DNA from 2 places in the Mycobacterium shinjukuense genome. Region 2 is predicted to be linked to the other one. Evidence: riboswitches for the same ligand, from Rfam matches in the RefSeq annotation. Region 2 holds a riboswitch; the other holds the start of a gene.
What was found. A riboswitch is a leader RNA that binds a small molecule or an ion and turns the genes downstream of it on or off. The one in region 2 is predicted to bind glycine.
Positions count from the first base shown of each region.

Region 1: linked by a shared signal. The riboswitch ahead of gcvP (aminomethyl-transferring glycine dehydrogenase) and the one ahead of gcvP (aminomethyl-transferring glycine dehydrogenase) in region 2 are both predicted to bind glycine.

Region 1 is NZ_AP022575.1:1,506,562-1,520,929, reverse strand. It holds gene G6N20_RS06820 (ABC transporter ATP-binding protein/permease) at 1-1,267, opposite strand, end outside; gene G6N20_RS06815 (acetolactate synthase) at 1,361-3,007, shown strand; gene secA2 (accessory Sec system translocase SecA2) at 3,071-5,407, shown strand; gene G6N20_RS06805 (CDP-alcohol phosphatidyltransferase family protein) at 5,490-6,128, shown strand; gene G6N20_RS06800 (DUF881 domain-containing protein) at 6,121-7,041, shown strand; gene G6N20_RS06795 (small basic family protein) at 7,073-7,405, shown strand; gene G6N20_RS06790 (DUF881 domain-containing protein) at 7,482-8,330, shown strand; gene gcvH (glycine cleavage system protein GcvH) at 8,357-8,761, shown strand; gene garA (glycogen accumulation regulator GarA) at 9,010-9,489, shown strand; gene ftsR (transcriptional regulator FtsR) at 9,486-10,226, shown strand; gene G6N20_RS06770 (bifunctional nuclease family protein) at 10,344-10,838, shown strand; gene G6N20_RS06765 (MerR family transcriptional regulator) at 11,135-11,785, shown strand; glycine riboswitch at 11,813-11,910, shown strand; glycine riboswitch at 11,911-12,036, shown strand; gene gcvP (aminomethyl-transferring glycine dehydrogenase) at 12,070-14,368, shown strand, end outside.
Region 2 is NZ_AP022575.1:3,941,668-3,956,035, reverse strand. It holds gene G6N20_RS21480 (hypothetical protein) at 1-8, shown strand, start outside; gene G6N20_RS21475 (PE family protein) at 242-3,679, opposite strand; glycine riboswitch at 4,354-4,444, shown strand; glycine riboswitch at 4,446-4,553, shown strand; gene gcvP (aminomethyl-transferring glycine dehydrogenase) at 4,611-7,514, shown strand; gene glyA (serine hydroxymethyltransferase) at 7,597-8,874, shown strand; gene G6N20_RS17805 (L-serine ammonia-lyase) at 8,871-10,256, shown strand; gene G6N20_RS17800 (SDR family NAD(P)-dependent oxidoreductase) at 10,275-11,186, opposite strand; gene G6N20_RS17795 (TetR/AcrR family transcriptional regulator) at 11,300-11,863, shown strand; gene G6N20_RS17790 (NADP-dependent isocitrate dehydrogenase) at 11,985-14,216, shown strand; gene G6N20_RS17785 (acyl-CoA dehydrogenase family protein) at 14,323-14,368, shown strand, end outside.

The sequences.
Region 1 (14,368 bases), 2.1 Mb from region 2:
CGCTCGGCCGGGTCAGTATCGCGGGCAGGGCGCGGCCCTTTTCGTTGGCGTCAACCAGTCCGTACAAGCGGATGATCGCCGCGCGGAAGGACGCGAACGCGTCGTAGTTATTGCGGAAGAACGACAACGAATCGTGAATATTGCCAAACGAAGTCGCCGTCTGACCCACGTCCCCGAAGTTGATCTGCCCGGCGAACAATCGAGGCGCCTGAATCACCCACGGCAGCGGAACAATCGTCTGACTCACCGACAGGTTCCATCCGTTGAACCCGATGCTGCGGCGCACATACCGCCGGTAGTTGTCGATGACCGGGGTGAACCGTCGCCGCAACTGGGTGCGTTCCACCCGCTCGCCGCGGTAGAAACCCACCGCCTCGGCGGCGTCGCGCAGCCGCACCAGCGCGTACCGGAAAGCGGCGTTGAGCTTTTCGTTGCGGAAGCTGAGCCAAATCAGCGGCCGCCCGATGATGAACGAGATGATGGTGGCCACCAACACATAGATCAGCACCGTCCAGAACATCGCGCGCGGGAAGGACACCCCCACGATGGTCAGGGTGCCGGACAGGTTCCACAGGATCGCGGTGAAGGAAATCACCGAGATAATCGATTGCACGGCCCCGAACAGCAGCGTGCTGCCCGTTCCGTTGGAGGGGGCATTCGGGGTGCCACCGGCGCCGGCGGTGAAGATGTCGATGTCCTGCTGGATGCGTTGGTCGGGGTTGTCGATCGTTTCGTCGATGAACAGGTCGCGGTAGTACGCCCTGCCGTCGAGCCAATCCCGGGTGAGGTGGTCGGTCAGCCACACCCGCCAGGCGATGATGAAACGTTGCGTCAAGTAGATGTCGGCCATCACCCGGGCCACATGTATCACGGCCATGATGCTGAAAACCTGAATCGACATCCAAAACCCGTGCACGCCTGAGCGTTTCACCGCGTCATCGCCGGCGGCGGTGCCTTGGAATGCCTTCTGCAGGGCGGTGTACATGTCGTTGCCCTGGTAGCTGAACAACACGTTGAGACGCACCGCCAGCACCACCGACAGCAGCAGCACTCCGAGCATCAGCCACACCCCGACGCTGCGGGGGCCAACGAAGTACTCGCGGGTGATCCGCCAGAACTGCCGGCCCCACGGTGTGGCGAACCTGCACAGCACCAGCGCGACCAGCACGCAGACGGCACTGATCGTCCAGGCTTTGCCGATCCAATACAGCGAATCCACCAATGCCTTAGACCAGTCGATGGACGGCGTAAACGGTGTCGGGCCCAAGGTCGATGTCTCCTCACGGTCGAGGTGGTCCGGCGGCTCTGCAACACAATTCCTTCGGCGAAGGTACCCGACGGTGGTGGCTAGGCTGCCGGTATGAGCACCGACGCCGCCCCCGCCCAGACCTTTCACGCCGGCCGGCTGATCGCCCGTCGGCTCAAGGCCAGCGGCATCGACACCGTTTTCACGCTCTCGGGTGGCCACCTGTTTTCCCTCTACGACGGCTGCCGCGCCGAAGGCATCCGGCTGATCGACACCCGCCACGAGCAGACCGCCGCCTTCGCCGCCGAGGGCTGGTCGAAGGTCACCAGGGTGCCGGGCGTGGCCGCGCTGACCGCGGGACCGGGCGTGACCAACGGGATGAGCGCCATGGCGGCCGCCCAGCAAAACCAATCGCCGCTGGTCGTGCTCGGCGGCCGGGCGCCGGCGCTGCGCTGGGGCATGGGCTCCCTGCAGGAGATCGACCACGTGCCGTTTGTGGCACCGCTGGCTCGCTTCGCCGCCACCGCACAGTCGGCCCAGCACGCGGGCCTACTCGTCGACCACGCGCTGCGGACGGCGGTGGGCGCCCCGTCGGGTGTGGCGTTCGTCGACTTCCCGATGGACCACGTGTTTTCCCTGTCCCACGACGAGGGCCGCCCCGGCGCGCTGACGCACCCGCCGGCGGTCACCGGCCCCGACGGTGGCGCCCTGGACCGCGCCGCGGACCTGCTGGCGGCGGCCCAGCGGCCGGTGATCATGGCCGGAACCAACGTGTGGTGGGGGCACGCGGAGGTGGCGCTGCTGCGGCTGGCCGAGCAGCTGCGGATCCCGGTGCTGATGAACGGGATGGCCCGCGGAGTGGTGCCCGCCGACCACCCGCTGGCCTTCTCCCGGGCACGGGCCACAGCCTTGGGTGCGGCCGATGTCGCGCTGATCGTCGGCGTGCCGATGGATTTCCGCCTGGGCTTCGGCGGGGTGTTCGGGCCGCAAACGCAACTCGTGGTGGCCGACCGCGCCGTGCCGGAGCGTGATCATCCGCGGCCGGTTGCGGTGGGGCTCTACGGGGAGCTGAGCGCGATGCTGTCGACGCTGGCCGGATCCGGCGGCCGGGCCGACCACCGGGAGTGGATCGCCGAGCTGCGGACGGCCGAAACCGCGGCACGCGACCGGGAAAGGGCCGAGCTCGCCGATGACCGGGTCCCGCTGCACCCGATGCGGGTGTACGCCGAGCTGACGGCGGTGCTTGACCGGGACGCCATCGTCGTCATCGATGCCGGCGATTTCGGGTCCTATGCCGGCCGGGTGATCGACAGCTATCTACCCGGGTGCTGGCTGGACAGCGGTCCCTTCGGCTGTCTTGGTTCGGGCCCGGGCTACGCGTTGGCCGCCAAACTGGCCCGGCCGGAGCGCCAGGTGGTGCTCCTGCAAGGCGATGGTGCGTTTGGGTTCAGCGGAATGGAATGGGACACCTTGGTGCGCCACCACGTGCCAGTCGTGTCGGTGATCGGCAACAACGGCATCTGGGGTTTGGAGAAACACCCGATGGAGGCGCTGTACGGCTATTCGGTGGTGGCCGAGCTGCGCCCGGGGACCCGCTACGACCAGGTGGTGCGCGCCCTGGGCGGACACGGCGAGCTGGTGTCGGCGCCCGCCGAGCTGCGCCCGGCGCTGGAACGCGCAATCGCCAGCGGTCTGCCGGCCGTCGTCAACGTCCTCACCGACCCGGGCGTCGCCTATCCGCGCCGATCCAACCTGGCATGAGCGGCCATTCCCGAGCGCGCGCGGGTGCGCTCGCGTCGGTTGGCGGTCGCGTACCGTTGGTCTGTGTCCAAGAACACTCACGCGCTACCGGGCCGGCTGAGCGGCCGATTCTGGCGGCTGCTGGGCGCCAGCACGGAAAAGAACCGAAACCGTTCGCTCGCCCTGGTGACCGCCTCAGCGGAGTACGACACGGAAGCCGCCGAGCTCACCGACGAGAAACTCCGCAAGGCGGCAGGGCTGCTCAACCTGGACGATCTCGCGGAATCCGCCGACATCCCGCAGTTCCTCGCGATCGCCCGGGAAGCGTCCGAGCGCACCACCGGGTTACGTCCGTTCGACGTGCAGTTGCTCGGCGCCCTGCGCATGCTTGCCGGTGACGTGATCGAGATGGCCACCGGTGAGGGCAAGACCCTGGCCGGGGCGATCGCCGCCGCCGGCTATGCGCTGGCGGGCCGGCACGTGCACGTCGTCACCATCAACGACTACCTGGCCCGCCGCGACGCGCAGTGGATGGGTCCGTTGCTGGAGGCGTTGGGCCTGACGGTCGGGTGGATCACCGCGGACTCGACGGCCGAAGACCGCCGGGCGGCGTATGACCGCGACATCACCTACGCCTCGGTCAACGAAATCGGTTTCGACGTGCTGCGCGACCAGCTGGTGACCGATGTCGAGGACCTCGTTTCGCCCAACCCGGATGTCGCGCTGGTCGACGAAGCCGACTCCGTGCTGGTCGACGAGGCGCTGGTACCGCTGGTGCTGGCCGGCACCACGCACCGGGAGACGCCGCGGCTGGAGATCATCAAGCTGGTCGGTGACCTGGTCGCCGACCAGAACGCCGAGGAGTACTTTGCCACCGACGCCGACAACCGCAACGTCCACCTGACCGAGGCGGGTGCGCGCCAGGTCGAAAAGGCGCTCGGCGGCATCGACCTGTACTCCGAGGAGCACGTCGGCACCACCCTGACCGAGGTCAACGTCGCGCTGCACGCGCACGTGTTGTTGCAGCGCGACGTGCACTACATCGTCCGCGACGACGCGGTGCACCTGATCAACGCCTCGCGCGGCCGCATCGCCCAGCTGCAGCGCTGGCCGGACGGCCTGCAAGCCGCCGTCGAGGCCAAGGAAGGCATCGAGACCACGGAGACCGGTGAAGTGCTCGACACCATCACGGTGCAGGCGCTGATCAACCGCTACGCAACGGTGTGCGGCATGACGGGCACCGCGCTGGCCGCCGGTGAGCAGCTGCGCCAGTTCTACCAACTTGGTGTCTCACCGATACCGCCGAACACCCCGAATATCCGCGAGGACGAGTCCGACCGGGTCTACATCACGGCCGCGGCCAAGAACGACGCGATCGTCGCGCATATCGCCGAGGTACACCAGACCGGGCAACCGGTGCTGGTCGGCACCCGCGACGTCGCCGAATCCGAGGAGCTGCACGAGCGGCTGCTGCGTCGCGGCATCCCCGCCGTCGTGCTCAATGCGAAAAACGATGCCGAGGAAGCCCGGGTGATCGCCGAGGCCGGCAAGTTCGGTGCGGTGACGGTGTCGACCCAGATGGCCGGCCGCGGCACCGACATCCGGCTGGGCGGATCCGACGAGGCCGACCACGACCGGGTCGCCGAATTGGGCGGGCTGCATGTGGTCGGCACCGGTCGGCATTACACCGAGCGGCTGGACAACCAGTTGCGCGGCCGAGCCGGGCGCCAGGGCGATCCGGGGTCGTCGGTGTTTTTCTCCAGTTGGGAAGACGACGTGGTCACCGCCAACCTGGATTCCAACAAACTGCCGATGCAGACCGACGAGGACGGCCGCATCGTCAGTCCCAAGGCGGCCGGACTGCTCGACCATGCGCAGCGGGTCGCCGAGGGCCGGATGTTGGACGTGCACGCCAACACCTGGCGGTACAACCAGCTGATCGCGCAGCAGCGCGCCATCATCGTCGAGAGGCGAAACACGTTGCTGCGCACCGCAACCGCGCGTGAGGAGCTCGCCGAGCTGGCCCCCGAGCGGTACGCACAGCTGTCCGCGGAGCTGTCGGAGCGGCGGCTCGAAAGGATCTGCCGGTTGATCATGCTGTATCACCTGGACCGCGGCTGGGCCGATCATCTGGCGTACCTAGCCGACATCCGCGAGAGCATCCACCTGCGGGCGCTGGGTCGGCAGAATCCGCTCGACGAGTTCCACCGGTTGGCCGTGGACGCGTTCGCGTCGCTGGCCGCGGACGCGATCGAGGCGGCTCAACAGACGTTCGAAACGGCCGACGTCGATGAGCAGGAGCCGGGGCTGGACCTGTCCAAGCTGGCCCGGCCGACGTCGACGTGGACCTACATGGTCAACGACAACCCGTTGTCCGACGACACGTTGTTGACGCTGAGCCTGCCCGGCGTGTTCCGCTGAGGCGCGCCGCGGCCAACCGAGGCGTCGGAAAATCGTCATGGCGTTACAGTTGCGACAACGTCGGCGGCTAAGGTCACCGCTCATGGGGCCGGTGCTCATACAGAATCGCGTGCTGACGGTACCCAACGTGCTGAGCGTCGTCCGCCTCGCGCTCATCCCCGTGTTCGTCTACCTCATGCTGGTGGCACACCTCAACGGTTGGGCGGTGACGATCTTGGTGTTCAGCGGCGTCTCCGATTGGGCGGACGGCAAGATCGCCCGGCTGCTGAACCAGTCGTCGCGGTTGGGTGTGCTGCTGGATCCGGCCGTCGATCGGCTCTACATGATCACCGTTCCCATCGTGTTGGGGCTGAGCGGGATCGTGCCGTGGTGGTTCGTCGTCATGCTGCTGGCACGCGATGCGGCATTGGCGGTGACGCTGCCGTTGCTGTGGAGCCGCGGAATATCGGCGCTGCCGGTGACCTACCTCGGCAAGGCCGCGACTTTCGCGCTGATGGCCGGCTTTCCCGTGCTGCTGCTGGGACAGTGGGACACGGTGTGGAGCCGAGTGCTCAAGGCCTGTGGTTGGGCGTTTCTGGTCTGGGGCATGTATGCCTACCTGTGGGCGTTCGCGCTGTACGTGGTGCAGATGACGATGGTGGTTCGCCGACTGCCAAGGATCAAAAGCTGGGTCCATCACCTGGTCGCCCGAAATGCCCGAGGTGACGGTGAGCATGGCTGACTCCGACCGACTGCTCGGCGGCTATGACCCAAACGCCGGCTACAGCGCCCATGCGTCCCGGCCGCCACGCATTCCGGTGCCGTCCCTGCTACGCGCGCTGTTGTCCGAGCATCTGGATCCCGGTTACGCCGCGGCGGCCGCCGAACGTGTCCGCTCGGGCGCACCGCGGTCCCGCCGAGCCCGCCTGGTCGACGGGCTGTGGCAGGCGTTGGCGGCGTTGTTGGTCGCCGCGGTGTTTGCCGCCGCGGTCGCACAAGCCCGCTCGGTGGCCCCCGGCGTGCGCGCCGCACAGCAGCTGCTGGCGACGAGCGTGCGTGCCACCCAATCCGCCGCCGCCACGTTGGCCCAACGGCGCGCCGTGCTCGCGGCACGAGTCGACGAGGTGCAGCGACTCGCGCTCGCCGACGACGCCGAGGGACGGCGGCTGCTGGCCCGTCTGGACGCGCTGAGCCTCGCGGCGGCCAGCACACCGGTCATCGGTCCCGGTGTGACGGTCACCGTGACCGAGCCCGGCTCCGGCCCCAACCTTTCCGACGCGTCCAAACAGCGGGTACGCGGCAGCCAGCAAATCATCTTGGACCGCGACCTGCAGCTCGTCGTCAATTCGTTGTGGGCCAGCGGGGCAGAGGCGATCTCCGTCGACGGCGCCCGCATCGGGCCCAACGTGACCATCCGGCAAGCCGGCGGTGCGATCCTGGTGGACAACAATCCCACCAGCAGCCCGTACACGATTCTTGCGGTGGGCCCCCCGCACACCGTGCACGATGTCTTCGAACGCAGTCCCGGCCTGCGCCGCCTGAGGTTGCTCGAGCTCTCCTACGGTGTGGGCGTCAGCGTCAACGTCAGCGACCGCCTGGCGCTGCCTGCCGGCGCCAGCCGGGATGTCAAGTTCGCCAAGCAGATTGGGTCCTAGTGAGCGACGTCCGAACGGGAATCCGAGCAGCATGATCGGCATCGCGGCGCTGGCCGTTGGCATCGTGCTGGGGCTGGTGTTGCACCCCGGTGTGCCCGAGGTGATCCAGCCCTATCTGCCCATCGCGGTGGTCGCCGCGCTGGACGCGGTGTTCGGCGGGCTGCGCGCCTACCTGGAGCGGATCTTTGACCCGAAGGTCTTCGTGGTTTCGTTCGTCTTCAATGTCCTGGTGGCCGCCCTGATCGTTTACGTCGGCGACCAACTGGGCGTGGGCACCCAGTTATCCACCGCGATCATCGTGGTGTTGGGCATCCGAATCTTCGGCAACACCGCCGCGCTGCGGCGTCGGCTGTTCGGCGCATGACCCCGCCGGCGACGATGCAGTGGGGGCACCACCCGCGTGCGGGGGAGAGCGGCGCCATGAGCGCGATGAGGGCCACATGAGCCAGGATCCCGCGGCAACGCAGCACCAGCGCGCCGCAGCCGAACCCGACGCCCAGGCCGCACGGCGCGGCCGGCACGAACTGCCCGCCCACCAACCGCGTCCGCGGATCGGGCGCCTGCGCCGCACCGGGGCGTCGGCAATGCTGTGGGGTGGTCGCACGCGCCTGGTGTTCGGGGCGCTGGCGATCCTGCTGTGCCTGGTGTTGGGGGTCGCGATTGCCACCCAGGTGCGCCAGACCGAATCCGGTGACTCTCTCGAAACGGCCCGCCCCGCAGACCTGTTGGTGCTGTTGGATTCGTTGCGGCAGCGCGAGGCCACGTTGAGCACCGAAGTGGCCGAACTGCAAAACACCCTGAACGCGTTGCAGGCCTCGGGCAACACCGACCAAGCCGCCATCGAAAGCGCGCAGACAAAGTTGGCCGCGCTGGCCATCCTCGCGGGCGTGGTGGGTGCCACCGGGCCCGGTGTCACCGTCAAGATCGACGACCCCGGGCCGGGTGTGGCACCCGAAGCGCTGCTCGACGTGATCAACGAGTTGCGCGCCGCCGGCGCCGAGGCGATCGAGATCAGCGATGGGCGTCAGTCGGTACGGGTCGGCGTCGACACCTGGGTGGTCGGCACCCCGGGCTCGCTGACCATCGACACCAAAGTCCTGTCCCCGCCGTATTCGATTCTGGCCATTGGCGATCCGCCGACGCTGGCCGCGGCCATGAACATCCCCGGCGGCGCCGAAGACAGTGTGAAACGCGTCGGGGCGCGGATATCGGTGCAGCAGGTCGACCGCGTGGACGTGACCACCTTGCGGCAACCAAAACCACACCAATACGCTCAGCCCGTCAAGTGAGCACCAGCGACCAGAACAGGATCACCGTGAGCGATATCCCGACCGATCTGCACTACACCGCCGAACACGAGTGGATTCGCCGCAGTGCGCAGGACACCGTGCGGGTCGGGATCACTGACTACGCGCAGTCGGCGCTGGGCGACGTCGTCTTCGTCCAGTTGCCGGCCGTGGGCACCGAGGTGACCGCGGGCGAAGCCTTCGGCGAGGTGGAATCGACCAAGTCGGTGTCGGATCTGTATGCGCCGGTTTCGGGCACGGTGTCCGCGGTCAACGGCGATCTGGAAGGCAGTCCGCAACTGGTGAATTCCGACCCGTACGGTGCCGGCTGGCTGCTCGATATCCAGGTCGAAAGCTCCGCTGTCGGCGGCCTGGAATCCGCGCTTGCGCTGCTGCTCGACGCCGAGGCCTACCGTGCCAGGCTGACCGAATGACCATTGCTAAGGTCCGACATGCGCGCGCCACCAGCGCGGGCCAGTCAATGACCTAGGAGAAGCCGGGGCATCAGGCTTACGATCCTGCAGTGGCAGGCACATTGTCGATCCACGCGGGGTACGGTCGAGACATCAGCATCGGTAACGCACGTTGAACGGACAGGACCAAAAGATCCGAGTGGGAGACCGGCCGAGCAAACCGGTCAGACAGCGCCACAGCGGCCAGTGAGGAGCAGCGGGTGACGGACATGGACGCGGACAGAGACAGGGACCAGACTTCGGACGAAGTCACCGTGGAGACGACCTCCGTCTTCCGCGCCGACTTCCTCAGCGAACTGGACGCCCCAGCACAGGCGGGTGTCGAGAGCGCGGTATCCGGGGTCGAAGGACTCCCGGCAGGCTCGGCGTTGCTGGTGGTCAAACGGGGGCCCAACGCGGGGTCTCGGTTCCTGCTCGACCAGCCCGTGACGTCTGCCGGACGGCATCCCGACAGCGACATCTTCCTCGACGACGTGACCGTGAGCCGACGCCACGCCGAATTCCGGCTGGAAAACAACGAGTTCAGCGTGGTCGACGTCGGAAGCCTCAACGGCACCTACGTCAACCGCGAGCCGGTGGACTCGGCCGTGTTGGCAAACGGCGACGAGGTCCAGATCGGCAAGTTCCGCTTGGTCTTCCTGACCGGGCCCCGACAGGGTGGCAACGACGGGGGCACCGGACGCCAGTGAGCGCACCCGATAGCCCCACGCTGGCCGGGATGTCGATCGGGGCGGTCCTGGAACTGCTGCGGCCGGATTTTCCCGATGTCACCATCTCCAAGATTCGTTTCCTGGAGGCCGAGGGGCTGGTGACGCCGCAGCGCACCGCATCGGGATACCGCAGGTTCACCGCGTACGACTGCGCCCGCCTGCGCTTCATCCTCACCGCTCAGCGGGACCATTACCTGCCGCTGAAGGTGATCAGGGCGCAGCTGGACGCCCAGCCCGACGGTGAGTTGCCGCCGTTCGGATCTCCTTACGGCGTACCGCGATTGGTGTCGGTAGCAGGCACCGGGACCGGCCGTGGCGCAGAGGACGCGGCGGTGTCGGCCACCCGTCTGCGGCTCGGCAGGGAAGACCTGCTGGAACGCTCCGGAGTGGACGACGATCTGCTGACGGCCCTGCTCAAAGGGGGAGTGATCACCACCGGGCCGGGCGGGTTCTTCGACGAGCACGCGGTCGTGATCCTGCGATGCGCCCGGGCGCTGTCCGAATACGGGGTGGAACCGAGGCACCTGCGCGCCTTCCGCTCCGCCGCCGATCGCCAGTCTGACTTGATCGCGCAAATCGCCGGCCCAGTGGTCAAGGCCGACAAGGCCGGCGCCCGTGACCGCGCCGACGATCTGGCCCGCGAGGTCGCCGCGCTGGCCATCACATTGCACACTTCGTTGCTCAAGTCGGCCGTTCGCGACCTTCTGCACCGCTGAGGACTAGACTTCGTTCGACGGCTTGGTTTTCGGCGGCATGGTGACCGCTACGGCGTTCACCGCGTCGTCGCGCCGAGCGGGAGCTGGACACGCGCCACATGCGGAGGGCAGACACAAATGGGCGAAGTTCGTGTTGTCGGCATTCGCGTCGAGCAGCCGCACAACCAGCCGGTGCTGCTCTTGCGCGAGGCCAACGGTGACCGTTACCTGCCGATCTGGATCGGCCAGTCGGAGGCGGCCGCCATCGCGCTGGAGCAGCAGGGCGTCGAACCACCGCGTCCGCTGACGCACGATCTGATCAGGGATGTCATTGCTGCACTTGGGCATTCGCTCAAGGAAGTGCGCATCGTCGACTTGCAGGAAGGCACGTTCTACGCGGATTTGATCTTCGACCGCAATATCAAGGTGTCGGCCCGGCCCTCCGACTCGGTGGCGATCGCGCTCAGGGTCGGCGTTCCCATCTACGTCGAGGAGGCCGTGCTCGCCCAGGCCGGTCTGTTGATCCCCGACGAAAGCGACGAGGAGGCCGGCGGCGGTGTTCGCGAGGACGAGGTGGAGAAGTTCAAGGAGTTTCTCGACAGCGTGTCACCCGACGACTTCAAAGCCACCTAGCTCGTAGCTCGTCGACGATGCGCGCCGGCACGGCGGGCTGTGAGGGCGCTCGTCAACGTCACGGGTGCGTCTCATCTCACACATTGCGATCTCGACACGCCTCACGGATAGCGCCCACGAGGGCTGGGAACCCTCATACTCTAGTGATGACTTGGTAAGTACCGGGGGTACGGTCGGTGTGAAACGGCGTATGCTCCATAGCACTCGGACCTGAGCAAACGCGGCTGTTGAGCAGCCAGTGACGCACGCTAGTGCAGCAGCTAGTGACAAGAGCGCGATCGGCGAGAGGAAGCACCGTGGGCGAGCGGCCACGTCAAGAACAGCTAGACCTTGCCGACCACGCGGCCGCCACGACCGCCGATGGCAGCGTCGGCGGCAGCGTTACCGGCGGCCCCGCACCCGGCGAACACGTGCAGCCGGGACTGTTTCCCGACGATTCCGTGCCCGACGAGCTGGTCGGCTACCGCGGGCCGAGTGCGTGCCAAATCGCCGGCATCACCTACCGCCAGTTGGACTACTGGGCACGCACGTCGCTGGTGGTCCCGTCGATCCGCAGCGCGGCCGGCTCTGGCAGCCAGCGGCTGTACTCGTTCAAGGACATCCTGGTTCTCAAGATCGTCAAGCGGCTGCTGGACACCGGCATCTCGCTGCACAACATCCGGGTTGCCGTCGACCATCTGCGCCAGCGCGGCGTCCAGGATCTGGCCAACATCACCCTGTTCTCCGACGGCACCACGGTATACGAGTGCACGTCGGCCGAGGAAGTCGTCGACCTCTTGCAGGGTGGGCAGGGGGTGTTCGGCATCGCCGTGTCTGGCGCGATGCGCGAGCTGACCGGTGTCATCGCCGAGTTCCGCGGGGAGCGCGCCGACGGCGGCGAGTCGATTGCCGCCCCGGAAGACGAACTGGCGAGCCGGCGCAAGCAGCGTGACCGCAAGATCGGTTAGCCGGCCGAGTAAACTGGGGCACGCATCGCACCTCACGCGGGAGAGTTCTGTGGCCGCCAGCTACGGACGCCGAAGGAGCAACACCTCTCCGTCAACCTCTCAGGCACCCGGACCGCGCGAGACCATGATGCCTCTGGAAAGCGGTGGCGACCGGTGGCGGTCCCCACCCGCCGATGGGGAAAGGCGACCCGGTGGAACAGGTCGCCGAATCTCTCAGGCGCCTGGCGACAGGTGAAGACAGAGGGAGAGGGCCGCCAGACCTCTGCTTCTGTCAGGAGTTCACCGTGTCCCCTTCGACGTTCGCAGACCGGCACATCGGCCTGGACGCTCAGGCCGTCGCAACCATGCTCGCGGTGATCGGGGTGAACTCGCTCGACGAGCTGGCAGCGAAGGCGGTCCCGACGGGCATCCTCGATACCCTCACCGACGCCGGTGTCGCCCCGGGTCTGGACCGGCTGCCGCCGCCGGCCACCGAAGCCGAGGTGCTCGCCGAGCTGCGGGAGCTGGCCGACAGCAACACCGTCGCGGTGTCGATGATCGGGCAGGGCTACTACGACACGTTCACGCCGCCGGTGCTGGTGCGCAACATCCTGGAGAACCCCGCCTGGTACACCGCCTACACGCCGTATCAGCCCGAGATCAGCCAGGGCCGGCTGGAAGCCTTGCTGAACTTCCAGACCCTGGTCACCGATCTCACCGGCCTGGAGATCGCCAACGCGTCGATGCTCGACGAGGGCACCGCGGCCGCCGAAGCCATGGCACTGATGCACCGCGCGGCCCGCGGCCCGGCCCACCGGCTGGCCGTCGACGTCGACGTGTTCACCCAGACCGCCGCGGTGCTGGCCACCCGCGCCAAGCCGCTCGGCATCGAGATCGTCACCGCCGACCTGCGGGATGGCCTGCCCGACGGCGATTTCTTCGGCGTCATCACCCAGCTGCCCGGGGCCAGCGGCCGGATCACCGACTGGACCGCTGTGGTGGAGCAGGCCCACCAGCGCGGCGCGTTGGTCGCCATCGGCGCCGACCTGTTGGCGCTGACGCTGATCACACCGCCCGGTGAAATCGGGGCCGACGTCGCGTTCGGGACGACCCAACGATTTGGTGTGCCAATGGGATTCGGCGGCCCGCACGCCGGCTACCTGGCGGTGCGCGCCAACCATGCCCGGCAGTTGCCGGGACGGCTGGTCGGGGTGTCCGTGGACAGCGACGGCACCCCGGCGTACCGGCTGGCGTTGCAGACCCGCGAGCAGCACATCCGCCGCGACAAGGCGACCAGCAACATCTGCACCGCGCAGGTGCTATTGGCGGTGATGGCCGCGATGTATGCCAGTTATCACGGCGCCGACGGGTTGATCGCCATCGCGCGTCGGGTGCATTCCCACGCCGATACCATTGCCGCCGCGCTGGGCGATGCGTTGGTGCACGACACGTACTTCGACACGGTGTTGGCCCGGGTGCCCGGTCGTGCCGACGAGGTGCTGGCCGCCGCTAAGGCCCACGGCGTCAACCTGTGGCGGGTCGACGCCGACCACGTGTCGGTGGCCTGCGACGAGGCCACCACCGACGCCCACGTGGCGATCGTTCTGCAAGCATTCGGTGTGGCGGCCACCGGGCGGGCCGGCAAGGCTGTTGGCACCGATATCGAGACGCGCACATCGGAGTTCCTGACGCATCCCGCGTTCACCCGGTACCGCACCGAGACGTCGATGATGCGCTACCTGCGGGCGCTGGCCGACAAGGATATCGCCTTGGACCGCAGCATGATTCCGCTTGGCTCATGCACCATGAAACTCAACGCCGCCGCCGAGATGGCGTCCATCACCTGGCCGGAATTCGGGCGTCAGCATCCGTTTGCGCCGGCGGCCGACACCCCGGGGCTGCGCAAGCTGATCGCCGACCTGGAGAGCTGGCTGGTGCACATCACCGGCTACGAGGCGGTCTCGCTGCAGCCCAACGCGGGCTCGCAGGGGGAGTACGCCGGCCTGCTGGCGATCCACGAGTACCACGCCAGCCGGGGAGAGCCGCACCGCGACGTCTGTCTGATCCCGTCCAGCGCGCACGGCACCAACGCCGCGTCGGCGGCGTTGGCCGGGATGCGGGTGGTGGTGGTCCGTTGCCACGACGAGCCTAGTCGGGCTGGCGACGTCGACCTCGACGATCTGCGCGCCAAGGTCGCCGAACACGCCGACCGGCTGGCGGTGTTGATGATCACCTACCCGTCCACCCACGGCGTGTACGAGCACGACATCGCCGATATGTGCGCGGCGGTGCACGACGCCGGCGGACAGGTCTACGTCGACGGCGCCAACCTCAACGCTCTGGTGGGCCTGGCCCGGCCGGGCAAGTTCGGCGGCGACGTCAGCCACCTGAACCTGCACAAGACGTTCTGCATCCCGCACGGTGGCGGCGGCCCGGGGGTCGGACCGGTGGCGGTGCGCTCGCATCTGGCCCCGTTTCTGCCCGGTCACCCGTTCGCCCCGGAGTCGCCCGCAACCCGGGGGTGCCCCCGGCCGCAGGGGCATCCGGTGTCCTCGGCGCCCTACGGGTCGGCGTCGATCCTGCCGATCACCTGGGCGTACATCC
Region 2 (14,368 bases):
CGCCGTGACGACGTGGTGAGGCAGGAATTCACGCCGGTCGGATCTGGCCTGCCACAGCGATCCGGCCCAACCCTACCGCCAGCTTTGCCGGCACCAGAGCCAATTCACCACCGCAGCACTCACGGCAGTTTGAACGCCAACCTGGTCTGATTGTGAACTTCGCCTGACCAAGCGAACCTTTAGTTTCGTTTTCGTGTTGGCGGTTTCACCAGCTCTCGGGCTTTACCGGTCGGACCTCGGCTCAGTAGATGTCGAATCGGGCCAACACGTCCGCAACAGCGTTGAGGACATCCTGCTCCGCCGTGCCGAGTGCGGTGAGGAGGATCTGTTCGGCGGTGCCCAACGCCTCGATGGGGTTGCGCGCCGCGTCGAAGACTTTTTCCTGGGCGACCTGGATCGCGGTGAGGAGGTCTTGTTTGGCGGTGGCCAGTGACCGGGTGAGCTCAGGGACGGCGAGCAGGTTCTGTTCGGCCGTATGGATCGCCGTGAGCAGATCCTGTTTGGCGTTGGCCACTGTCTGACTGGGACCGTGGACCGCGCTGAGGAGATTCTTCTCGGCCGCGTAAAAAGCGTCGAGCAGGTTCTGTCCGCCGGCGGTGGCGCGGGGCTGGCCGGCTACGCCCTCCGCGCCTGCGGCACCGCCCACGCCGTTGGCCCCATGGCTACCGCCGCCTCCCACGCCGCCCCGGCCGGCAAGGTTACCAAACATCGCGTCGCGTTGGCCCGGCTGCCCGCCTTGGCCGCCGCTGCCCTCGACGCCCCCGAGGCCCGCCTCCCCGCCGTCGCCACGGTTGCCGGGGTTGCCGAAGAACCCACCCGCGCCGGCGTCGCCGCCCCGTCCGCCGTTGCCGCCGTTGCCGCCGTTGCCGCCATTGCCGCCGTTGCCGCCATTGCCGCCCCTGCCACCAGCTTCGCCAAGGACGCCGGCGGTGCCGCCAGACGCGCCAGCGCCCCCGTCGCCGCCGTTGCCGCCGCCAGCGCCGGCGCCGCCGACGTTGCCCATGCCGCCACGGCCACCGTCGCCACCATCGCCGACAAGCAGCCCACCACGGCCGCCCGCGCCGCCGGCGCTACCCCCGCTGCCACCGGCGCCAGCGGCGCCAGTGCCGCCGTTGCCGCCGTTGACACCACCGTCGCCGCCGTCACCGCCGTGCTGCCCGAAGGTGGTGCCGGGACTTCCGGGCTGGCCCGCGGTCGTGGTGGTGCCGTTGGCGCCGTTTGGCGCTGGTACGCTGGCCGGGTTATTTCCGGGGGCACCGGCCGCCCCGTCACCGCCGTCACCGCCGTCGCCGCCGGAGCCCCACAACCCGGCGTTGCCCCCGGCGCCGCCCTGACCGCCGGAGCCACCGGCCACCACGGCCATCCCGCCGGGGCCGCCATCACCGCCGTTCCCGTAGAGCCAGCCGCCATTGCCGCCGGCGCCGCCGGCCGCGCCGGGCCCGCCGCCGCCGCCGCGTCCGCCGTTGCCCCATAGCCCGGCATGGCCCCCGCGCGTGCCGGCCACTCCGGCGGTTGTGCTGGTGTAGCCGGCCCCACCGTTGCCGAACAGCAGCCCGCCATCCCCGCCGGCCTGGCCCGGCGTGGTGGCATCGGCGCCGTCGCCGATCAGCGGGCGCCCCAGCAGGGCCTCGGTCGGGGCGTTGACCACGTGGAGCACATTCTGTTCGGCGTCGTGAACCCCGGTGAGCAGGTGTTGTTGGGCGTTGGCCAGTGCCTGGCTAGGGTTGTGGACCACGTCAAGAACATGCTGTTCTGCCGCCTGAACCCCGCTGAGCAGGTTCTGTGCGGCGCCATGGACCCCGGTGAGCACGTCGTGTTGAGCGTTGACCAGTGCCTGGTTGGGGTTGTCGGCAACGTCGGAAACGTGCTGTTCGGCTGCACGAATCCCGGTGAGCAGGTTCTGTTCGACGGCATGGACGCCGTTGCGGAGGTGCTGTTCGACGTTGGCCAGTGCCTGGGTGGGTACCGCGTCCAGGAGGCCTCGCTCGGCCGCCTGGATCCCGGTGCGCAGGTTCTGTTCGGCTGCGCGGAGCCCGTTGAGCAGGTTGTGGTGAGCGTTGACCACCGCCTGGTCGGGGTTGTGGACCGCGTCGAAAACGTGCTGTTCGGCCGCGCGGACCTCGCTGAGCAGGTTCTGTCCGGCGGCATGGACCCCGCTGCGGAGATGATGTTCGATGGCCAGTGCCTGGGTAGGTACCTCGAGGAGGCCTTGCTCGGCCGCACGAATCCCGCTGAGCAGGTACTGTTCGGCTGCGCGGACGGGGTCGAGCGGGTTCTGTCCACCAACGGTGGCGCCGGGCTGACCCGCCACCCCTTGGGTGCCGACGGCACCGTTCACGCCGTTGCCGCCCGAATTCCCGCCGGGAGACCCGGACCCGCCGTTACCCGGCGTGCCGGTATTTCCGCCGACGCCCCCGGGGCCCGCCTCCCCGCCGTCGCCGCGGTTGCCGGGGTTGCCGAAGATCCCACCCGCGCCGGCGTCGCCGCCCCGTCCACCGTTGCCGCCGTTACCGCCGTTGCCGCCGTTCCCGCCATTGCCGCCGTTGCCGCCGAAGTCATTGCCGTTGAGCACGCTGTCGTCGCCACCATGGCCGCCGTTGCCGCCGTCAGCGCCGGCGCCGCCGACGTTGCCCATGCCGCCACGGCCACCGTCGCCACCATCGCCGACAAGCAGCCCACCACGGCCGCCCGCGCCGCCGGCGCCGCCGCTACCCCCGCTGCCACCGGAGGCGCCAGCGGCGCCAGTGCCGCCGTTGCCGCCGTTGACACCACCGTCGCCGCCGTCACCGCCGTGCTGCCCGAAGGTGGTGCCGGGACTTCCGGGCTGGCCCGCGGTCGTGGTGGTGCCGTTGGCGCCGTTTGGCGCTGCAACGCTGGCCGGGTTATTTCCGGGGGCACCGGCCGCCCCGTCACCGCCGTCACCGCCGTCGCCGCCGGAGCCCCACAACCCGGCGTTGCCCCCGGCGCCGCCCTGACCGCCGGAGCCACCGGCCACCACGGCCATCCCGCCGGGGCCGCCATCACCGCCGTTCCCGTAGAGCCAGCCGCCATTGCCGCCGGCGCCGCCGGCCGCGCCGGGCCCGCCGCCGCCGCCGCGTCCGCCGTTGCCCCATAGCCCGGCATGGCCCCCGCGCGTGCCGGCCACTCCGGCGGTTGTGCTGGTGTAGCCGGCCCCACCGTTGCCGAACAGCAGCCCGCCATCCCCGCCGGCCTGGCCCGGCGTGGTGGCATCGGCGCCGTCGCCGATCAGCGGGCGCCCCAGCAGGGCCTCGGTCGGGGCGTTGACCACGTGGAGCACATTCTGTTCGGCGTCGTGAACCCCGGTGAGCAGGTGTTGTTGGGCGTTGGCCAGTGCCTGGCTAGGGTTGTGGACCACGTCGATCAGATGGTGCGCCGCGTTGGCCGCCTCGGTGGCAACGTACGAAGCCCCAGCATTGCTCAGCGTCTGCACGAAATGGTCGTGAAATAAACCCACTTGGGCGCTAATAACCTGATAATCCTGCGCATGCGCGGATAACAGCGCCGCGATTGCTGCCGACACCTCGTCCTCGGCGGCGGCGACCACATTCGTCGTGTAGGCCGCGGCTGCCACGTTGGCCGAGTCGATTGCCGAACGTATACCCGCCAATTCCGTTGCCCCGGCCACTAGGAATTCCGGCAGAGTGATCACAAATGCCATTTCCCGTCCTCCGAAACGTCCTTTGCTGCAGCGCGTGCGCGTTGGTCAGCGCCAGCGTCTGACCACGAAACTAACTTGCCCGATGCGATTGGCGGTCGCTGACTCCGTGCGATTCAATACGTAAATACGTAAATGACATTAGGTCTAGCCGGCTTTCGGTAAAGGTTCGATGATCATGAAACTCACAGGTTATAGTGGGTTGTCGCCGGGCGAGGTAGTCTGGATCGTGCAAGTGTTGAAGGTTGTATTGTCGCCAAAGACGGCAAGCCGGCGGCGCGCCCACCTGGGAATGCGGAATTCACCATTTATTCGCATTCTCGGAGCCCGAAAATAGCGGCTTTGTCATCGGTGATAGCGGGCTCTGACGGCGGTCCCGGCGCTGTACCGGGTCACCAATCGCTCGCTTCGCGGCGACCGTGGTCCTGGTCTGTGGGTTGGTCGCGGCCGTCGACGCGGTCCGGGTGCACTGCCCCCCGGGCCACATCGCGATCCCGACATGGGCGCTGTTGCTGTTGCCGGGCGTTTTCGGCCGTGCCTACCGCCATCAGCCACAGGCTGCCCGTGCCGCACAAGCACCCACCCGCCACGCGCTCGACGTCGGTGAGCCACGGCGGACACGTGACAAGACCGCGCTTGGTGTGTATCTTGAGTCCCCGACACAACTGAACCGCCGTTGAAGCGTTGCGGGAGAACCTCGATATCGAGGCGCCGTAGGAGCAATCTCCTCCCCGGGAATCTCTCAGGCCCCAGTACCGCACCGCCAAGGCAACTCTGGAGACAAGGACCGGTCAGCACGACCGACCTTACCGAAGGTGTACGGCCCCGCCAGCATGCGCGGCCACAGACTCTCAGGTTTCAGGACAGAGCGGGGAGGGAGCGACCAGCCCGGTGCCGTCGGGCTCACTGAAACCGGAGTTGCCCCTTGTCCGAGATGCGTGTTCAGGTCCCCAGCTGCCTAGCCGGGCCGGCGAGCTTTGCGCCCCGCCACATCGGAGCCGACCCTGCCGCGGTTGCGCACATGCTCGCCACGGTCGGCTATGCCAGCCTCGACGACCTTGTCGAGGCCGCCATCCCGGCGCAGATCCGCGACACCGCGCCGATGGCCTTGCCCGCGGCCCGCACCGAGCGGCAGGTGCTGGCCGATCTGGCCTCGATCGCCGCGCGCAACATCGTTCAGGTGTCGATGATCGGGCAGGGCTATTTCCCCTGCGTGACACCGGAAGTGTTGCGCCGCAATCTCATCGAATCACCGGCCTGGTACACCTCCTACACCCCGTACCAGCCGGAGATATCCCAGGGTCGCCTGGAAGCGTTGCTGACCTTCCAGACCATGATCGGAGACCTCACCGGACTGCCCGTGGCCGGCGCCTCGCTGCTCGACGAGGCCACCGCCGTCGTGGAGGCGATGCTGCTGATGCGCCGGTCCAACAAGAACCGGTCGGCGCGGCTCCTGGTCGACAGCGACTGCTTCCCGCAGACCCTGTCGGTGCTTCGGACGCGCGCCGCGGCGGTGGACATCGACGTCGACATCGTGGACGTGGACAAGCTTTCGGCGGATTTGCCCTCCGGTGATTTCTTCGGGATCGTGCTGCAATCACCCGGCGCCAGCGGAGCGGTGCGAGACCTGGGCGCCCTGATCGCCGCGGCAAAAGCCCGCGGGGCGATGACCACGGTGGCCGCCGACCCGCTGTCGCTGACGCTGCTGACGCCCCCGGGCGAACTGGGCGCCGACATCGCCGTGGGCTCGGCGCAACGGTTCGGGGTTCCGCTGTACTTCGGCGGGCCGCACGCCGGGTACCTGGCCGTGCGCAACGGCCTGGAACGCGCGTTGCCGGGCCGGCTGGTCGGGGTGTCCCAGGACGTCAACGGTGCCCCGGCCTACCGCCTGGCATTACAGGCTCGCGAACAACACATCCGCCGCGACAAGGCCACCAGCAACATCTGCACCGCGCAGGCGCTGGTGGCCAACCTCGCCGCCATGTACGCGGTGTACCACGGCCCAGAAGGATTGCGCCACATTGCCTCTCGAGTGCACGCGCACGCGGTGTCGCTGGCGGCCAGTCTGCGCTGCGCCGGATACACCGTGGTGCACGAACGATTCTTCGACACGGTGCTGGTGGCGGTCCCCGGACGGGCCCGCGACATCGCAGCGCGTGCCTACGAACTGGGCGTCAACCTGCGGATTGCCGACGCCGATCACATCGGGATCAGCTGCGACGAGACCACCACCACCGACATCATCGCGCTGGTGCTCATGGCCTTTGGTGTGGAGCGCATTGCACCGGGGCTCTCCGGGCTCGACCCGAAGCTGCTCAGAAAGACGCCCTACCTGCAGCACCGGGTGTTTCACGAACACCGCTCCGAGACCGCGATGATGCGCTACCTGCGCACCCTGTCGGATCGCGATCTGGCGTTGGACCGCACCATGATCCCGTTGGGGTCATGCACCATGAAGCTGAATTCCGCGGTGGAGATGGCGCCGATCAGCTGGTCCGGCTTCGCCGCGATCCACCCGCACGCCCCGGCTGAGCAAACGGGCGGCTATCACAAACTGATCACCGATCTGGAACGCTGGCTGGCCGAAATCACCGGCTATGACCAGGTGTCGGTGCAACCCAATGCGGGTTCACAGGGTGAGCTCGCCGGGCTGCTGGCCATCCGGGCCTACCACGCCAGCCGCGGCGAACACCGGCGACGGATATGTCTGATTCCGCAGTCGGCCCACGGCACCAACGCCGCTTCGGCGGTGCTGGCCGGCATGCGGGTGGTCGTGGTGGCCACCGCCGCCGACGGCGCCATCGACCTCGCCGACCTGCGGGCCAAGCTCGCCGCCCACGGCGCGGAGCTGGCGGCGATCATGCTCACCTACCCGTCCACCCACGGCGTTTACGAGGCCGATATCACCACGGTGTGCGATCTGGTGCACGACGCGGGTGGGCAAGTTTACCTCGACGGCGCCAACCTCAACGCGCTCGTCGGGGTGGCGCGGCCCGGCCAGTTCGGCGCCGACGTGTCACATCTGAACCTGCACAAGACGTTTTGCGTCCCGCACGGCGGCGGTGGGCCCGGTGTGGGCCCGGTGGCCGTCCGCGAACACCTGGCACCGTTTTTGCCGGGTGACCCGTGCCAGGACACCGCGAACCCGCCGGTGGCGGCGGCGGCCTACGGTTCGGCGGGCATCCTGCCGATCAGCTGGGCCTACATCGCGCTCATGGGACCCGACGGACTGGCCGCGGCCACCAAGACCGCCGTGCTGGCGGCCAACTACCTGGCCACCCGGCTGCGGGAGCATTACCCCGTGCTCTACACCGGCCCCCAGGGGCTGGTCGCCCACGAATGCATCCTGGATCTGCGGGAGTTGACTCGCCGCTCCGGCGTCACCGCCGAAGACGTCGCCAAGCGGCTCATCGACTACGGATTCCACGCCCCCACATTGTCTTTCCCGGTGAACGGCACCTTGATGGTGGAACCGACCGAGTCCGAGAACCTCGCCGAACTCGAGCGGTTCATCGCCGCGATGATCGCCATTCGCCACGAGATCGACCGGGTCATCGACGGCAGCTGGCCGTTGGAGTCCAGTCCACTGCGACAAGCGCCGCATACCGCGGAACTGGTGTGCGCAGACACCTGGGACCTGCCCTACCCACGCAGCGTCGCCGCCTTCCCGGCCCCCGGCCTGGCCGCCACCAAGTACTGGCCCCCGGTGCGGCGCATCGACGGGGCACACGGCGACCGCAACCTGCTCTGCTCGTGCCCGCCGCCGCTCTTCGACGCCAGCAGCCTCCCCGAAAACGGCCATGCCCCAATTATGTTGACCGACAGGGTGCCGACATAACGACCCCCTCGGCCACCCGGTCCCTGACCGTGCGATGCCCGACGGCCGCGGCCACACCGCCGACCCGAATGGACTTGAGCTGATGAACGATCTCAATCAACCACTGGCCACGTCTGACCCCGACATCGCCGCCCTGATCGACGGCGAACTGCACCGCCAGGAAACCGGGCTGGAGATGATCGCCTCGGAGAACTACGCGCCGCTGGCGGTGATGCAGGCCCAGGGGTCGGTGCTGACCAACAAGTACGCCGAGGGCTACCCGGGCCGGCGCTACTACGGCGGCTGCCAATTCGTCGACGGCGTCGAGCAACTGGCCATTGACCGGGTCAAGGCCCTGTTCGGCGCCGAATACGCCAACGTGCAACCACATTCGGGGGCCACCGCCAACGCGGCCACCATGCACGCCCTGCTGACCCCGGGAGACACCCTCCTCGGATTGTCGTTGGCCCACGGCGGTCACCTCACCCACGGGATGCGGATCAACTTCTCCGGCAAGCTCTACCACGTCGCCGCCTACGAGGTGTCCAAACGGGACCATCTCATCGACATGGACGCCGTGGCCGAGGCCGCCCACGAACATCGGCCCACGATGATCATCGCGGGCTGGTCGGCGTACCCCCGGCAGCTGGACTTCGCTCGGTTCCGCGAGATCGCCGACCAGGTGGGCGCCCTGTTGATGGTCGACATGGCACATTTCGCCGGCCTGGTCGCCGCCGGCCTGCATCCCAACCCGGTGCCGCACGCCCACGTCGTCACCGCCACCACCCACAAAACACTCGGCGGGCCGCGCGGCGGCATCATCTTGTGCAACGACGCCGCCGTCGCCAAGAAGATCAACTCCGCGGTCTTCCCCGGCCAGCAGGGCGGCCCGCTGGAGCACGTCATCGCGGCCAAGGCCACCGCGTTCAAGATGGCCGCGCAACCGGAATTCGTTCAGCGTCAGCAACGCTGCCTCGAAGGCGCGCGGATTCTGGCCGACAGGTTGACCCGGACCGACGTCGCCGAACGTGGCATCACCGTGTTGACCGGCGGCACCGACGTGCACCTGGTCCTGGTCGACCTGCGTCACTCCGAACTCGACGGCCAACAAGCCGAAGACCGGCTGGCCGCCGTGGATATCACGGTCAACCGCAACGCGGTGCCGTTCGACCCCCGCCCGCCGATGGTCACCTCCGGCCTGCGGATCGGTACCGCCGCCCTGGCCGCCCGCGGCTTCACTCTCGACGACTTCCGCGCGGTGGCCGACATCATCGCTGCCACGCTGACGGCCCCCGGCGACGACCGGCTGGATCGGCTGCGCGCCCAGGTCCATGAGCTTGCCGCCCGCTACCCGCTCTACCCCGGGCTACACACGTCATGACCATCAGCGTCTTCGAGCTATTTACCGTCGGCATCGGGCCGTCCAGTTCGCACACGGTGGGCCCGATGCGTGCGGCCAATCGGTTCGTCGACACGTTGCGCTCGGACCGTCGGCTGCATCTGGTCGGCACGGTGCAGGTGGACCTGTACGGTTCGCTGGCGGCCACCGGCGCCGGCCACGGCACCATGTCGGCGATCCTGCTGGGGCTGGAAGGCTTTCGGCCGGAACTGATTACCGCCGAAATCAAGGAGCTTCGCCTCGGCGAGATCGCCGCGTCGGCCACGACGTGGATCGACGGCATGGTGCCGGTGCCATTGACCGAGGGTGACATCGCCTTGCATCCCGACGTCGTCCTGCCAACCCACCCCAACGGAATGACGTTCACCGCCTTCGATTCCCGCGGCTCCGTCCTGGCCACCCGGACGTACTTCTCGGTGGGCGGCGGTTTCGTCGTCACCGACCAGGACAACCCCAACGGCGCCCAACATGCCTGCCCAATGGCCCTGCCGTACACGTCGGCCGCCGAACTGCTGGACATCTGCGACCGGCTGGACCTCGCCATCAGCGAGGTGGCGTTGCGCAACGAGTCATGTTGCCGCACCGAGGACGAGGTTCGCGGTGCGCTGCTGCACCTGCGCGACGTCATGGTCGAGTGCGCACAACAAAGCATCGCTCGCGACGGGCTGCTTCCCGGCGGCCTGCAGGTCCGCCGCCGCGCGAAGCGTTGGTATGACCGGTTGTGCACCGAAGATCCCACTCGCAAACCGGAATTCGCCGAGGATTGGGTCAACCTGGTGGCGCTGGCGGTCAACGAGGAGAACGCCTCGGGCGGGCGGGTGGTCACCGCACCGACCAACGGCGCCGCCGGCATCGTGCCCGCCGTGCTGCACTACGCGACGCACTACACCCCGGCCGGGGCCGCGGACCCCGACGATGTCGCCGTGCGTTTCCTGCTCACCGCGGGGGCCGTCGGGTCGTTGTTCAAGGAACGCGGGTCGATCTCCGGCGCCGAGGTCGGCTGTCAGGGCGAGGTCGGCTCCGCGGCCGCCATGGCCGCTGCCGGATTGGCGGAAATCCTCGGCGGCACACCGCGACAGGTGGAAAACGCCGCCGAGATCGCGATGGAACACAGCCTGGGCCTGACCTGCGACCCGATCGCCGGATTGGTGCAGATCCCCTGCATCGAACGCAACGCGATTTCGGCCGGCAAGGCCATCAACGCGGCGCGGATGGCGTTGCGCGGAGACGGCTTTCACCGCGTCACCCTCGACCAGGTGATCGACACCATGCGCGCCACCGGTGCCGACATGCACAGCAAGTACAAGGAAACCGCCGCCGGCGGGCTGGCCATCAACGTGGCCGTCAACATCGTCGAATGCTGACCGTGGCCGGGCACCCCGTCAGCCGACGGGATAGCTTACCCCGGTGAGTTCTTCGGAGACCGCCCACAACCGCCGCTGCAGGTCGAGGTCGTGCGACTGGGCGCTGGAGGCCACGACCTTCGGGTAGCCCCGCAGTTCACCGAAACCGTCCGGCCCGTAGTACTGCCCACCGGTCACGGCGGGGTCGGTGGCGGCCCGCAGGATCGGCAGCGCGCCCAGGTCGGCGTCTTGCATCAGCGGTGCCAGCAGGGCGGAGACGGCCACCAGCGGCCGCGGCATGTTACGAATCAGTTCGGTGTTGGAGACCCCCGGGTGGGCGGCGACCGCGATGGTGGTGCCGCCGGGGGCCAGTCGGCGCTGCAGTTCGTAGGTGAACAGCAGATTGGCGAGCTTGGATTGCCCGTAGGCGGCGACCCGGCTGTAGCGGCGTTCCCATTGCAGGTCGTCGAAATGGATTGCGGCACGGATACGATGGCCCACGCTGCTGACCGTGACCACCCGCGAGCCGGGCACAGGCAGCAGCCGATCCAGCAGCAGTCCGGTTAGGGCGAAGTGGCCCAAGTGATTGGTGCCGAACTGCATCTCGAAGCCGTCCGCGGTGGTCGACTTGGGTGTATACATCACCCCGGCGTTGTTGATCAGCAGGTCGATGCGCTCGTACGCGGAGCGCAGCTGGGACGCGGCGGCGCGCACGGAAGCCAGCGAGGTCAGGTCGAGTTCCTGCAGCTCCACGCCGGCACCGGGAGCGACCTCGCTGATCCGCGCCGCGGCCTGCTTACCCTTGTCGAGATTGCGCACGGCCAGCACGACGCGCGCACCGTGGGTTGCGAGCGCGGTCGCGGTCTCGAAGCCCAGGCCGGTGTTGGCGCCGGTTATGACGGCGGTGCGGCCGGTCTGGTCGGGGATGTCGGCGGCGGTCCATCTGGTCATCGGGGGCTCCTCGCTATCATCCAGTAAACGGGGCAGGCGCTCCGCTTGATCTGATACTATACGGAACGACCGCCCCGCTTTGCAACGGCTTCGCGGCAGCTCGGAGGTGCGACGTGGCTCAACGGGCTCGGCCGGTGCGCGCCGACGCCGCCCGCAACCGGGCGCGCATCTTGGAGGTCGCCTACCACACCTTTGCGGCCGAGGGCTTGTCGGTGCCGATTGACGAGATCGCCCGCCGCGCCGGGGTCGGCGCGGGCACGGTGTACCGGAATTTCCCCACCAAGGAGGCGCTGTTTCAGGCGGTGATCGCCGACCGGATGCGTCACATCATTGACGACGGCCATGACCTCCTCCGATCGAAGCAACCCGGTGAAGCGCTGTTTACCTTTCTGCGGTCGATGGTGTTGCAGTGGGGCGCCGCCGACCGCGGCCTGGTCGAGGCGTTGGCCGGGATCGGCATCGACATCAACAGCGCGGCCCCGGACGCCGAGGCGGACTTCCGGGATCTGCTCGCCGGCCTGTTGCACGCCGCTCAGCGGGCCGGCACCGCTCGCCGCGACGTCGGGGTAGCCGAGGTGAAAACGCTCTTGGTCGGGTGCCAGGCGATGCAGGGCTACAACGCCGCGTTGGCCGAGCGGGTGACGGATGTGGCCCTCGACGGCCTGCGGCAACGATGATCGACGGGACTCCCGCCGTCGCGCCCTCCGCTTCGTGCCCGACGGCCCTGCTGGTGGTGGGTCGAATGTGCTGAGATGGTAGAGCCACCTTTAAATCTGACCCCGACGCCGGGAGAGCACTATGAGCGCCGAGCAGCCGACCATCATCTACACGCTGACCGACGAGGCGCCGCTGTTGGCGACCTACGCCTTTCTGCCGATACTGCGGGCCTTCGCCGAGCCTGCCGGCATCAAGATCGAGGCCAGTGACATCTCGGTGGCGGCACGCATCCTGGCCCAGTTTCCCGATTACCTCACCGAAGAGCAGCGGGTGCCGGACAACCTCGCCGAACTGGGCAGGCTGACGCAGCTACCGGACACCAACATCATCAAGCTGCCCAACATCAGCGCCTCGGTGCCCCAGCTCGTCGCCGCCATCAAGGAACTGCAATCCAAGGGCTACGCCATCCCGGACTATCCGCAGGACGCCAAGACCGACCAGGAAAAGGACATCCGCGCGCGCTACGCAAACGTCCTGGGCAGCGCGGTGAATCCGGTGCTCCGCCAAGGCAACTCGGACCGCCGCGCGCCCAAGGCGGTGAAAGAGTACGCGCGCAAGCACCCGCACAGCATGGGCGAGTGGTCAATGGCCTCGCGCACCCACGTGGCGACCATGAAGCATGGCGACTTCTACCACGGCGAGAAGTCGATGACCCTGGACCGCGACCGCGAGGTGAAAATGGAACTGGTCACCCGCGGCGGCACGACCATCGTGCTCAAACCCAAGGTCTCCCTAGAGCAGGGCGACATCATCGACAGCATGTTCATGAGCAAGAAAGCGTTGTGCGAGTTCTACGAAGAACAGATGGAGGATGCGCGCAAGACCGGCGTGATGTTCTCGCTGCACGTCAAGGCGACGATGATGAAGGTCAGCCACCCCATCGTGTTCGGACACGCGATCCGGGTCTTTTACAAGGACGCCTTCGCCAAGCACCAGAAGCTGTTCGACGAACTGGGTGTCAACGTCAACAACGGGCTGGTCGATCTCTACGGCAAGATCGAGTCGCTGCCGGCGACGCAGCGCGACGAGATCATCGACGATCTGCACCGGTGCCATGAGCATCGCCCGGAACTGGCCATGGTGGACTCGGCCAGGGGAATTACGAACTTTCATTCGCCCAGTGACGTGATCGTCGACGCTTCGATGCCCGCGATGATTCGCGCCGGCGGCAAGATGTACGGCGCCGACGGAAAGCTCAAGGACACCAAGGCGGTGCACCCCGAGTCCACCTTCTCCCGCATCTACCAGGAGGTCATCAACTTCTGTAAGACCAACGGCGCGTTCGATCCGGCGACCATGGGCACCGTCCCCAACGTCGGCCTGATGGCCCAGCAGGCCGAGGAGTACGGCTCGCACGACAAGACGTTCGAGATTCCCGAGGACGGCGTGGCCAACTTCGTCGACCTGGCCACCGGGGAGGTGCTGCTGTCGCAGAACGTGGAAACCGGCGACATCTGGCGGATGTGCATCGTCAAGGACGCCCCGATCCGTGACTGGGTCAAGCTGGCCATCACCCGGGCCCGCATCTCCGGGATGCCGGTGCTGTTCTGGCTGGACCCCTACCGGCCGCACGAGAACGAGCTGATCAAAAAGGTCAAAACCTACCTGAAGGATCACGACACCGAGGGCCTCGACATCCAGATCATGTCGCAGGTGCGGTCCATGCGTTACACGTTGGAACGGTTGATCCGCGGGCTGGATACCATCGCGGCGACCGGCAACATCCTGCGCGACTACCTCACCGACCTGTTCCCCATCCTGGAGCTGGGCACCAGCGCCAAGATGCTGTCCATCGTGCCGCTGATGGCCGGCGGCGGAATGTACGAAACCGGGGCGGGCGGTTCGGCGCCCAAGCACGTCAAGCAACTGCTGGAAGAGAACCACCTCCGCTGGGACTCGCTTGGTGAATTCCTCGCGCTGGGCGCCTGTTTCGAAGACATCGGCATCAAGACCGGCAACGAGCGAGCCACACTTTTGGCTAAGACCCTCGATGCGGCCATCGGCGAGCTGCTGGACAACGACAAGAGCCCGTCACGCAAGACCGGCGAGCTGGACAACCGGGGCAGCCAGTTCTATCTCGCCATGTACTGGGCGCAACAGCTGGCCGCGCAGACCGATGACCGGGAGCTGGCCGAACATTTCGCGCCACTGGCCGATACGTTGACCAACAACGAAGACATCATCGTGGCCGAACTCGCCGAGGTACAGGGCGAGCCGGTCGACATCGGCGGCTATTACCAACCCGACAACGACAAGACCGCGGCGGTGATGCGACCGAGCAAGACGTTCAACGAGGCACTGGCGGCTTCGTAACGGTGCGCCGGCGCGTTGTGTCATCGTCGACTGTGAATGCCGCGACGCCACACCGGCGTGTCGCGTCGTCAGGTTCACCGTCGGTGTATCCAAGAGGGAGTGGACTGTGGCGTTCTCACTGCAGCTGAGCGACGACGTGATCGCCGTTCGGG